DNA from 3 places in the Lysinibacillus sp. FSL M8-0355 genome. Region 2 is predicted to be linked to each of the others. Evidence: riboswitches for the same ligand, from Rfam matches in the RefSeq annotation. Region 2 holds a riboswitch; each other region holds the start of a gene.
The links. A riboswitch is a leader RNA that binds a small molecule or an ion and turns the genes downstream of it on or off. The one in region 2 is predicted to bind thiamine pyrophosphate.

Region 1: it holds a riboswitch for thiamine pyrophosphate, as region 2 does, so the genes downstream of both, MKY46_RS12340 (ABC transporter substrate-binding protein) here and thiW (energy coupling factor transporter S component ThiW) in region 2, are expected to answer to the same signal.
Region 3: it holds a riboswitch for thiamine pyrophosphate, as region 2 does, so the genes downstream of both, thiM (hydroxyethylthiazole kinase) here and thiW (energy coupling factor transporter S component ThiW) in region 2, are expected to answer to the same signal.

The regions. Positions count from the first base shown of each region.
Region 1 is NZ_JBBPAI010000001.1:2,514,272-2,517,450, reverse strand. It holds gene parC (DNA topoisomerase IV subunit A) at 1-804, shown strand, start outside; TPP riboswitch at 924-1,034, shown strand; gene MKY46_RS12340 (ABC transporter substrate-binding protein) at 1,188-2,183, shown strand; gene MKY46_RS12335 (thiamine-binding protein) at 2,185-2,475, shown strand; gene MKY46_RS12330 (ABC transporter permease) at 2,475-3,179, shown strand, end outside.
Region 2 is NZ_JBBPAI010000001.1:914,971-918,149, reverse strand. It holds gene MKY46_RS04270 (ABC transporter substrate-binding protein) at 1-79, shown strand, start outside; gene MKY46_RS04265 (MFS transporter) at 308-1,504, shown strand; TPP riboswitch at 1,571-1,678, shown strand; gene thiW (energy coupling factor transporter S component ThiW) at 1,770-2,270, shown strand; gene MKY46_RS04255 (VWA domain-containing protein) at 2,515-3,179, opposite strand, start outside.
Region 3 is NZ_JBBPAI010000001.1:3,530,442-3,533,620, forward strand. It holds gene mbcS (acyl-CoA synthetase MbcS) at 79-1,680, opposite strand; TPP riboswitch at 1,871-1,968, shown strand; gene thiM (hydroxyethylthiazole kinase) at 2,061-2,828, shown strand; gene thiD (bifunctional hydroxymethylpyrimidine kinase/phosphomethylpyrimidine kinase) at 2,816-3,179, shown strand, end outside.

The sequences.
Region 1 (3,179 bases), 1.6 Mb from region 2:
AATACACAGCATCATCTGTTACTGTTCACAAATCGAGGCAATTATATTTACCAGCCTGTTCATGAGCTACCTGATATTCGCTGGAAGGATCTTGGACAGCATATTTCAAGTATTGTGCCAACAGGGGAAGATGAGTCTATTATTGCAGTGTATGGCTTTGAAACATTCGAACAGCCAAATACGTATATTTTAACAGCTACAAAAGATGGTCAAATTAAACGCTCCCCACTGGCAGATTATGCGGTGACGCGTTATTCGAAGCCAATAAAAACAATGAATGTCAAAGCGGGCGATGCGATGATCTATGCATCGTTTGTGACAGATGATGTGGAACTGATGTTAACAACGGATACAGCCTATGCGATTCGTTTCCCACTGGAGGAATTGCCAGTTACAGGAGTGAAAACAGGCGGTGTCAAAGGCATCACGTTAAAGGATGGAGAAGCCTTAGTCGGTGTCAATGTGCTACAGCCTGATGCTACACAATATGTGGTAATCGTCACACAGCGTGGAGCCGTGAAGAAAATGAATGTTGCAGAAGTTGAAGTGGCAAGTCGTGCAAAACGTGGTCTAAAAGTATTAACAGAATTAAAAGCAAATCCTCACCGTATTGTGGCAGTTATTCAAGCAACGAATGAGGAGCAAATAGTGATTGAAACGGAAAAAGGTGTACAAGAGCTCATTGATGTCCAAACATTGACGCGTGCTGATCGCCATTCCAACGGTTCGTTTAAAGTGGATATTGCAACAGATGGGGCTATTTCCCATGTTTTAACGGCTAAAAAAGAACAGAAACTAAGCTAATGATAAGCCCAGTCTCTTAGGAGTGCTGGGTTTTTTTACGAGAGCAGTCGTTAGTCAAAAATAGCATCTTGTCATTTTAGCGTAACTATGGGTATAATAATCAACGAAAAGTTCATAGCACAAGAATGTAGGGGGGCTAGTAGTTGCTAGCTGAGATTGTGTCCGATAGACGCTGACCCTTTGAACCTGATTTGGCTCGTACCAGCGTAGGGAACATCTATTCAAAAAAGCAAAGTTTTGAAGATTGATTGCAATACGTCTGGGAGGAATCCTAGGCGTTTTTTTATGTTTTCAAGCAATATCTTGCCAAACGCATACGCTTTCTTTCTGGTGACAACATTCAATCATGAACACTTTCACATTATCAACTAGGAGGACTTCGCATGAAAAAATGGTTATTTATTCTAGTGGCTGCACTTTTAACGTTAGTGGGCTGTAGTGACAAGGAGGACAAGCAGGCTACTGATCAGCTGAAAAAAGTATCAGTGGTCTTAGATTGGACACCAAATACAAATCATACAGGGCTGTATGTCGCAAAAAAACTCGGTTATTTTGAGGAGCAGGGCTTAGATGTTGACATTATTATGCCTGGGGAGGCAGGAGCCGATCAGCTTGTTGCTTCTGGCAAGGCAGAGTTTGGTGTGAGCTATCAGGAAGGGATTACACAGGCTCGTGTGCAAGATGTGCCTCTTGTCTCCATTGCCGCTATTATTCAACATAATACATCTGGCTTTGCTTCTATTGCATCAAAAGGTATTACATCACCAAAGGATTTCGAAGGTAAAACCTATGGCGGTTGGGGGGCTCCACTAGAGCAAGCTGTCTTACAATCATTGATGCAAACAGAAAAGGCAGACATTCATAAACTAGATATCGTCAATGCAGGAGATTTAGATTTTTTCACGATGATGCAAAAGGATATTGATTTTGCTTGGATTTATTACGCGTGGACAGGTATTGAAGCTGAGCTACGGGGTGAAAAGATTAATATGCTGTACTTAACAGATTATAGTGATCAGCTGGACTATTATACACCTGTTCTAGCTACAAATGAAAAAATGATCCAGGACAATCCTGACCTAGTTAAAGCGTTTGTGGCGGCTGCATCGAAGGGCTATGAATACGCCATAGCGCATCCAAGTGAGGCGGCTGATATTTTAATAGAAGCGGCTCCCGATTTAGATCAAGCGTTAGTGCATAAAAGTCAGGAATGGCTAGCCGATAAATATCAGGATGATGCCAAGCAATGGGGAGAGCAAAAGCTTTCTGTATGGGAAAACTATGCAAAATGGATGTCTAGCAACAACGTGTTAGAGGGCGAATTTAATGCGAAACAAGCCTTTACAAACGATTTCTTACCTAAAAAGGAGACCAAATAAGATGGCGAATTCATTAATCAGTGTTCAAATCATTCCAAAAACAGAGAAATTTGAGGATGTTATACCGTATGTCGATGCGGCGATTGCTGTGATAGATGCTGCTGGTGTGAAATATGAGGTACATCCGTTGGAAACGACGATGGAAGGTGAGCTGTCAATGTTGCTGCAAATCATTGAAAAAATGAATGACAAGATGATTGAGCTTGGTGCTATCAATGTCATTACACAAGTGAAAATATTATATCAGCCAACTGGTATAACAATGGATACATTAACGGAGAAATACCAGTAATGAAACAAGCTTTGCAAAAGGGAAGGACGATTATTTTTATCGCCTTCCTCTTATTCGTGTGGGAGCTCATTGTGCATGTGGCTGAAGTTCCTCATTGGTTATTACCTGCACCAAGTAGTATTTTGTTGGAAGCTTTTAAAGCCTATCAAACCTTTTTACCACATGCTTGGGCTACGATGCAATTAGCTTTATTAGGACTTGCCATTGGCATTGCCTGTGGATTAATGGTGGCGATTGTCTTGCATCGATTTACATTTATTCGGGAGTTGTTTTATCCGATTTTAATTATGTCGCAAAATATCCCTATTCTTGTCTTAGCACCATTGCTCATTATTTGGTTTGGCTTTGGTTTATTACCAAAGCTCATCATTATTTGCCTCGTGTGCTTTTTCCCCATTGTTATTGCGGCAATGGACGGATTTCGGCAAACAGCACCTGAATTAAAGCATTATTTTGCCATGGTTGGTGCTACAAAGGCGCAAACTTTTTGGAAGCTTGAATGGCCTCATGCATACCCAACGATTTTTTCAGGTGTAAAAATTGCTGCGACGTATAGTGTGATGGGCGCTGTTATTGCGGAGTGGCTTGGTGCAAAAAAAGGAATAGGCGTTTATATGACCTTAGCACAGTCCTCGTTCCGCACTGATCGTGTATTCGTAGCCATTTTTGCGATTGTTTTATTAAGCTTACTGTTGTTTAGCAGT
Region 2 (3,179 bases):
AGTTTACAAAAATTTAGGACCAGACTATTTAGGGAAATATAATGAATTGTTTTTAGAATTTAAAATGAGTATTCGTTAAAGCATATAAAGGTCTATCGATGAATTTTTATTTTGTCGATAGATCTTTCTCTATTATCTTCCTGCTTTTGGCAGCACTTCACCTATTGTCTGTTTATTGTTTTCTACATCGTGGATTGGTATTGCTGCACTAGCAGGTATGTTTCATTTCAGACTTTCAACCGATATGATGATAGGATATCTTATGATAGACTTTAGTATATTTGATTATAAAAAGGGGGTTCATTCGATGACCCAGCAGAAGTCCAATAAGGCGGCTTTATATATTTTAATGTTTAATATGTTTATCGCAATGGGGAGTATTGGAATTATTATTCCTGTCATGCCAGAGTATTTAAAAATTTTTGGTGCAGCAGGACAAGTTCTAGGTATGCTAATTGCAACGTTCGCCTTAGCTCAATTCGTATTTTCTCCAATTGCTGGGAATCTTTCGGATCAGTATGGTCGGAAAAATTTAATTATTTTCGGTCTTATTGTGACAGGTCTTGCACAAATCGGTTTTGGCCTAGCCACAGACGTCTGGATGCTATTTTTAGCACGCTTTTTAGGCGGTCTAGGTTCCGCATTTGTTGCACCTCCTATTATGGCATTTGTAGCTGACGTTACTACCTACGAGGAACGTGGAAAAGGTATGAGTATGTTGGGTGCTGCTATGTCACTGGGCTTTATGATAGGGCCAGGAATAGGTGGTTTCTTAGCAAAGGTTAGTTTACATTTTCCATTTTTCACGGCAGGAGTTGCTGCCATACTTGCATCTGTTTTATCTTATTTTTTATTACCATCTACTAAACCAAACACTTCACATGACAAGCAAAAGCAAGAAAATCTGGCGAAGCAAATGGCTCGTTCCATACATATGCCTTATTTCGTTATGCTCATTATCATGCTCGTGTTCTCGTTCGGAATTGCCAACTTCCAAACAACCTTGTCATTATTTGTGACAGAAAAGTTTAATTACACACCCGTAGATATTGCGATTATTTTAGTTGTCGGTGGTGCTTTTGGGGTAGTTGTACAAATGTTTGTGATTACACCACTTTTTAATCGCTTTGGTGAAATGAAAGTTGTGTTAGTCAATTTATTTATTGCATCTGTTGCTATTTTCTTAATATTGTTTGTATCTGGCTTCGCTCTTATATTAGTTGTAGCAACTATTTTCTCTACAGCAACAACACTAATTCGTCCTGCTGTAAATACACTAATTTCAAAGCTTGCAGAGAAAGAACAAGGGTTTGCTGCGGGCTTGAATAATGCTTACATGAGCCTTGGCAATATGATTGGACCAGCCTTAGCAGGTTTACTATTTGACTGGAATATGAACAGTCCATATATTTTCGGATCTATCATATTATTAGCCTGCTTCTTCCTTGCACTCATCTGGACATTGAAAAAAGCACCTCATCTAATGCATCCTGATACGAAATAGTCAGAAAAATCATTGACTATTTTTAACATTATGTTACATTAATGTTGGTTAATAAAATTGAATGATATTTACCACTGGGGGAGCCTTTAAAAGGCTGAGACGTATATGATGATGTACGGACCCTTTGAACCTGATCTAGTTCATACTAGCGGAGGGAAGTGGCGCTACTTGCTATTGTCATTGTCTATGCAAGGCCGCTTCCTATTGTTTAAAGGAAGCGGCCTTTTAATTTCCCTCATGATTTTATTCAAGAGGAGTGAACCTTATGTCAATTCGTAAAATGACAATCATGGCTTTATTAGTAGCGATTGCTGTAGCAGGATCTACCTTTGTATCCATACCAACAGGCATCGCACGCGCCTACCCCGTTCAGCATGCTGTTAACGTAATAGGAGCTATTATACTAGGACCCGTGCCAACAGTTCTAGTTGCCTTTGTGACAGCCATCATTCGTATCTTTACTGGTACAGGCTCTCTTTTAGCGATTCCTGGTAGCGTCATTGGAGCATTGTGTGCGGCCCTTGCCTACAAATACAGTAGAAAATCATGGCTAGCAGGATTCGGCGAAGTTTTTGGCACTGGTATTTTAGCTTCACTTATTGCCGTACCCTATGCAAAATTGCTTATGGAGACATCCGTAGCCGCATTATTCTTCATGCCAGCCTTTTTAACATCAAGTACCATCGGGGCCATCTTAGGTGTTATGGTAGCTAGCACTTTGCGAAAATCGGTACTAGTAAAGAGTTTTAATTCTTCGCTTTATTGAGTGGTGCTGAGTGCTTTTTGATTTTGGAAATCCTTTAAGATGTGCGAGAAGATTTCTTTTCTAGTCTTTGAGCGGGGTTCGTTTCTTTATGAGCGTCTCTCTCCCCCGAGAAGCACTTTTCGAAGGCTGCACTGTGTCAATCACCTTTGCACCCCTTTCCTAGCGGAAACCACCATTTTTTAAAACCTCAAAGCATTTAAAAAAGCAGTGCAAAATGGAATGATTTTGCACTGCCTTCACTCTATTATGATCGTTTTTTCATACCCTTTAATAGCTGGGCTACGTTCGTGTCTTCTGCTTGTACAGGTTTCTCCTCAATTGGCTGCTCTTTTTTATTCGTTTTTGTTAGGAAACTCCACCCAAAACGTCTTATGGTAATATCCATAAAGAATAGAAGCATACTTGCTAAAAGAAGCCATGTGGCAATGTTTTGTCGATCCGCTCCTTTGGTTGTAAAGTCACGGAACACATCTTGTGGTTCTTTTAAAACGGCTCCCCCTGTTTGATTTGTTAACTCTTCAACCAGTTTTTCATTAACAGGGAGCAGTTCATACTCAGCACTATAAGGAACACTTAGGCCTGCCTGATAAATGGCCTGCTGCTCATCCGCTATACGGAAGAAAATCAATCCAGGTTCGGCCTGTACAACAGCTCGAACTTGGGAGGCTGAAATGGTTTCTAACTGAGTTTCTAACTCCTCCCCTGCTTCATTAACCGCTACAATGTCTAAAAATGCGGCTTCATTTGTAGGGTCTGTAATCATAAAGGAGCCATCAGCTTCTAATCTCACATCATAGGCAACATCATTATAGCTTGGCAACATTTGTGAAATAAGCGTCTGCCAAAATGTTCCCCAGTCCTGCCATCTTGCCCAATCTCCTGTCCATTTACCCGTTGAATCGGATGTAA
Region 3 (3,179 bases), 2.6 Mb from region 2:
TATTTCCTCATATTACCTTACCTAAAAAAATAAAAAAAATCAAAGTCCATACCTTTGCATGAACTTTGATTTTCGACATTATTTCCTAGGAAATGATGATGAATGGCATTGCTTTGTTTCTTGTTGTCGTAATTCAACTCGTCGAATTTTTCCAGAGGATGTTTTGGGTAGCTCTTCGACAAATTCAATAGCACGTGGATATTTATATGGGGCAGTCAATGATTTCACATGACTTTGAAGTGTTTGAATAAGTGTTTCATCACCAATTTCACCATTACGAAGAACAATAAATGCCTTTACAATATTTCCTCGAACTTTATCTGGACTGGCAATGACAGCAGCTTCTTTCACAGTTGGATGCTTCATCAAAGCATCCTCTACTTCAAAGGGACCAATTGTATAACCCGAGGAGATAATGACATCATCTCCTCGACCCTCAAACCAAAAGTAGCCATCTTCATCTTTGTAGGCACGATCTCCTGTTATATACCAATCACCACGGAATTGTAAATTTGTACGTTCAGGATCATTTAAATATTTTTTAAAGAGAGCTGGTGTTTCACGATGAACAGCAATATCACCCACCTCTCCCACTGCAACAGGATTGCCGAAATCGTTAATAATATTAACGGTGTTGCCAGGAGTAGGTTTTCCCATTGAGCCAACTCGCGCCTCCATCCCTACCATTGTACCAACAAGTAATGTATTTTCCGTTTGACCATAGCCATCTCGCACTTGTAAATGGAATGTTTCTGAAAATACGTTGATAACCTCACTATTTAACGGTTCACCTGCTGATACAGCTTGGCGAATTGCATGTAAATCATATGCGTGTAAATTTTCAAGTGATGCCATAAAACGATATTCAGTTGGTGTACAGCATAATACATTGATTTTGAATTTTTCAAGCATTGCCAAATAGGAAGCCGCATCAAATTTACCTTTGTAAACAAATGCAGTAGCACCACTGCCTAATGTAGCGAGAAAGGGACTCCATATCCATTTTTGCCATCCAGGTGCTGCTGTTGCCCAAACAATATCATTTTCTTGTACACCTAACCAATGTGGTGCTGTTGTTCGTAAATGAGCATAGCCCCAGCTGTGTGTATGTACCGCTGCCTTCGGGTTACCTGTTGTGCCGCTTGTATAGGCTAAAAATGCATTATCAGTACTTTTTGTCGGAGTCGGATTTATGTAAGTTGTAGGTTGATGGTGCATTTTTTCTAGTAAAGGCTGCCAAGGCTCATGTGCTTTCCCTATGACAAATTGCTGTATGCCCTGTAAATTTCCAACTTCATCAAATTGTTCAATATAGGGCTCATAGGCAACAACCCCTTTAGCATTGGCGTGATGAATGCGATACTCAATATCTTTTGTTCTTAACATTTCTGAGCTTGGAATGATGGTTAAACCTGCTTTTAATGCTGCAATATAAACAATATATGCTTCCACTGAGCGTGGTACCATCACTAAAATCACATCACCCTTCGTTAAACCTTGTAAGGTGAAAACATGTGCTGCTTGATTCGCTTTTTCCATCAAATGTGCATATGTAATAAATTGTACAGCTTGATTTTCTTCATAAATAATTAAAGCATTTTTCGTTGCATCCTGAGCATATTTTTCAATTTCCTCTGTTATGTTATACCATTCTGGTGCAACTAAATCTTGTCTTTTCATGGCAAATGCCCCCTTTTGCTATGACACATTATAAAACTCCTTTTTCAGTATTTTCAATGGTTTGCGCTTAATTTAGGTAAAGTCATGACAACTATCATACCTAGCTATATGGCATCAGTCACGTTTTGTCGATAGGAAAACTAGCTATTGAATACCAATGAAAAGTATGGTACATTTTGGTCAACTAAAAGCAAAATTGCAGGGGGACTCGAAAGAGTTGAGAAGGTAAAACCTGACCCTTTGAACCTGTTAGTTAATACTGACGTAGGGAGCAACAGACATCGATTTTTTCAGATGAAAGGCTCTTTTTCGTGTATTTTCACATAAAAAGAGCCTTTTTGCATGCTTACGTCCATCCACAAAGGAGGACTAAAATTAAAATGATATTTCAAACAATTCGTCAACAGCAACCACTTATTCATTGCATCACAAACTATGTGGTGGCAAATTTCCAAGCAAATGGTTTATTAGCATTAGGTGCTTCGCCCGTTATGGCTGACGATAGCCAAGAGGTTGAGGAAATGGTAGCAATGGCACAAGCATTATTAATTAATATCGGGACACTCAATACTCGCACCAAAAACGCCATGCTGTTAGCAGGAAAAAAAGCTAATGCACTTGGCATTCCAGTTATATTAGATCCAGTTGGGGCAGGGGCTACAACTTATCGCAAGGAAACCGTTCAATACTTACTTGAAAACATACAATTTGCCGTAATTCGCTGTAATATCGGTGAGCTTGCGGCTATAGCCAATGTAGATTGGCAACAGAAAGGTGTAGATAGTGGTCATGGCTCCATGTCACTGGAGACGGAAGCATTACTAGTGGCACAACGATATAATTGTATCGTTATTGTAACAGGTGAACGTGATCTTATAACAAATGGTGAGCATAGCCAGTGGATAGCTGGTGGCCACCCACAAATGACAGAGGTCACTGGTACTGGCTGTTTACTTAGTGCGCTTTGTGGTGCTGCCTATGTCGCAGGTAACAAGCCATACAACCAATTAGCAGAAACACTCACTTACTATAAAAAGGCAGCAGTACTAGCTTCTGCATTCACTGCAGATATCGGTGATTTTCAAATAGCTTTGCTTAATGCTATACATCGTTTATCAAAGGATGGTGAAGCATCATGCATATTGTAACGACGATTGCTGGATCAGATAGTGGTGGCGGTGCTGGTATACAGGCTGATTTAAAAACATTTCAGGAATTAGAGGTGTTCGGCACTTCCGTTATTACAGCTTTAACTGCACAAAATACAACAGGCGTGACAGGTGTTTTCCCCATTGACATTTCGTTTGTGGAAAAACAATTTCAAGCGTTAGTCGAAGATTTTCCGATTGCTGCAATGAAAACAGGCATGCTTTATTCCTCTGGTATTATCCAAGCCATCGCACGCATGATCGGTGAATTAAACATACCACTAATTGTGGATCCCGTGATGATTGCAAAAGGTGGAGAAAGCTTATTACAGCAAGAAGCTATTGAGGCGT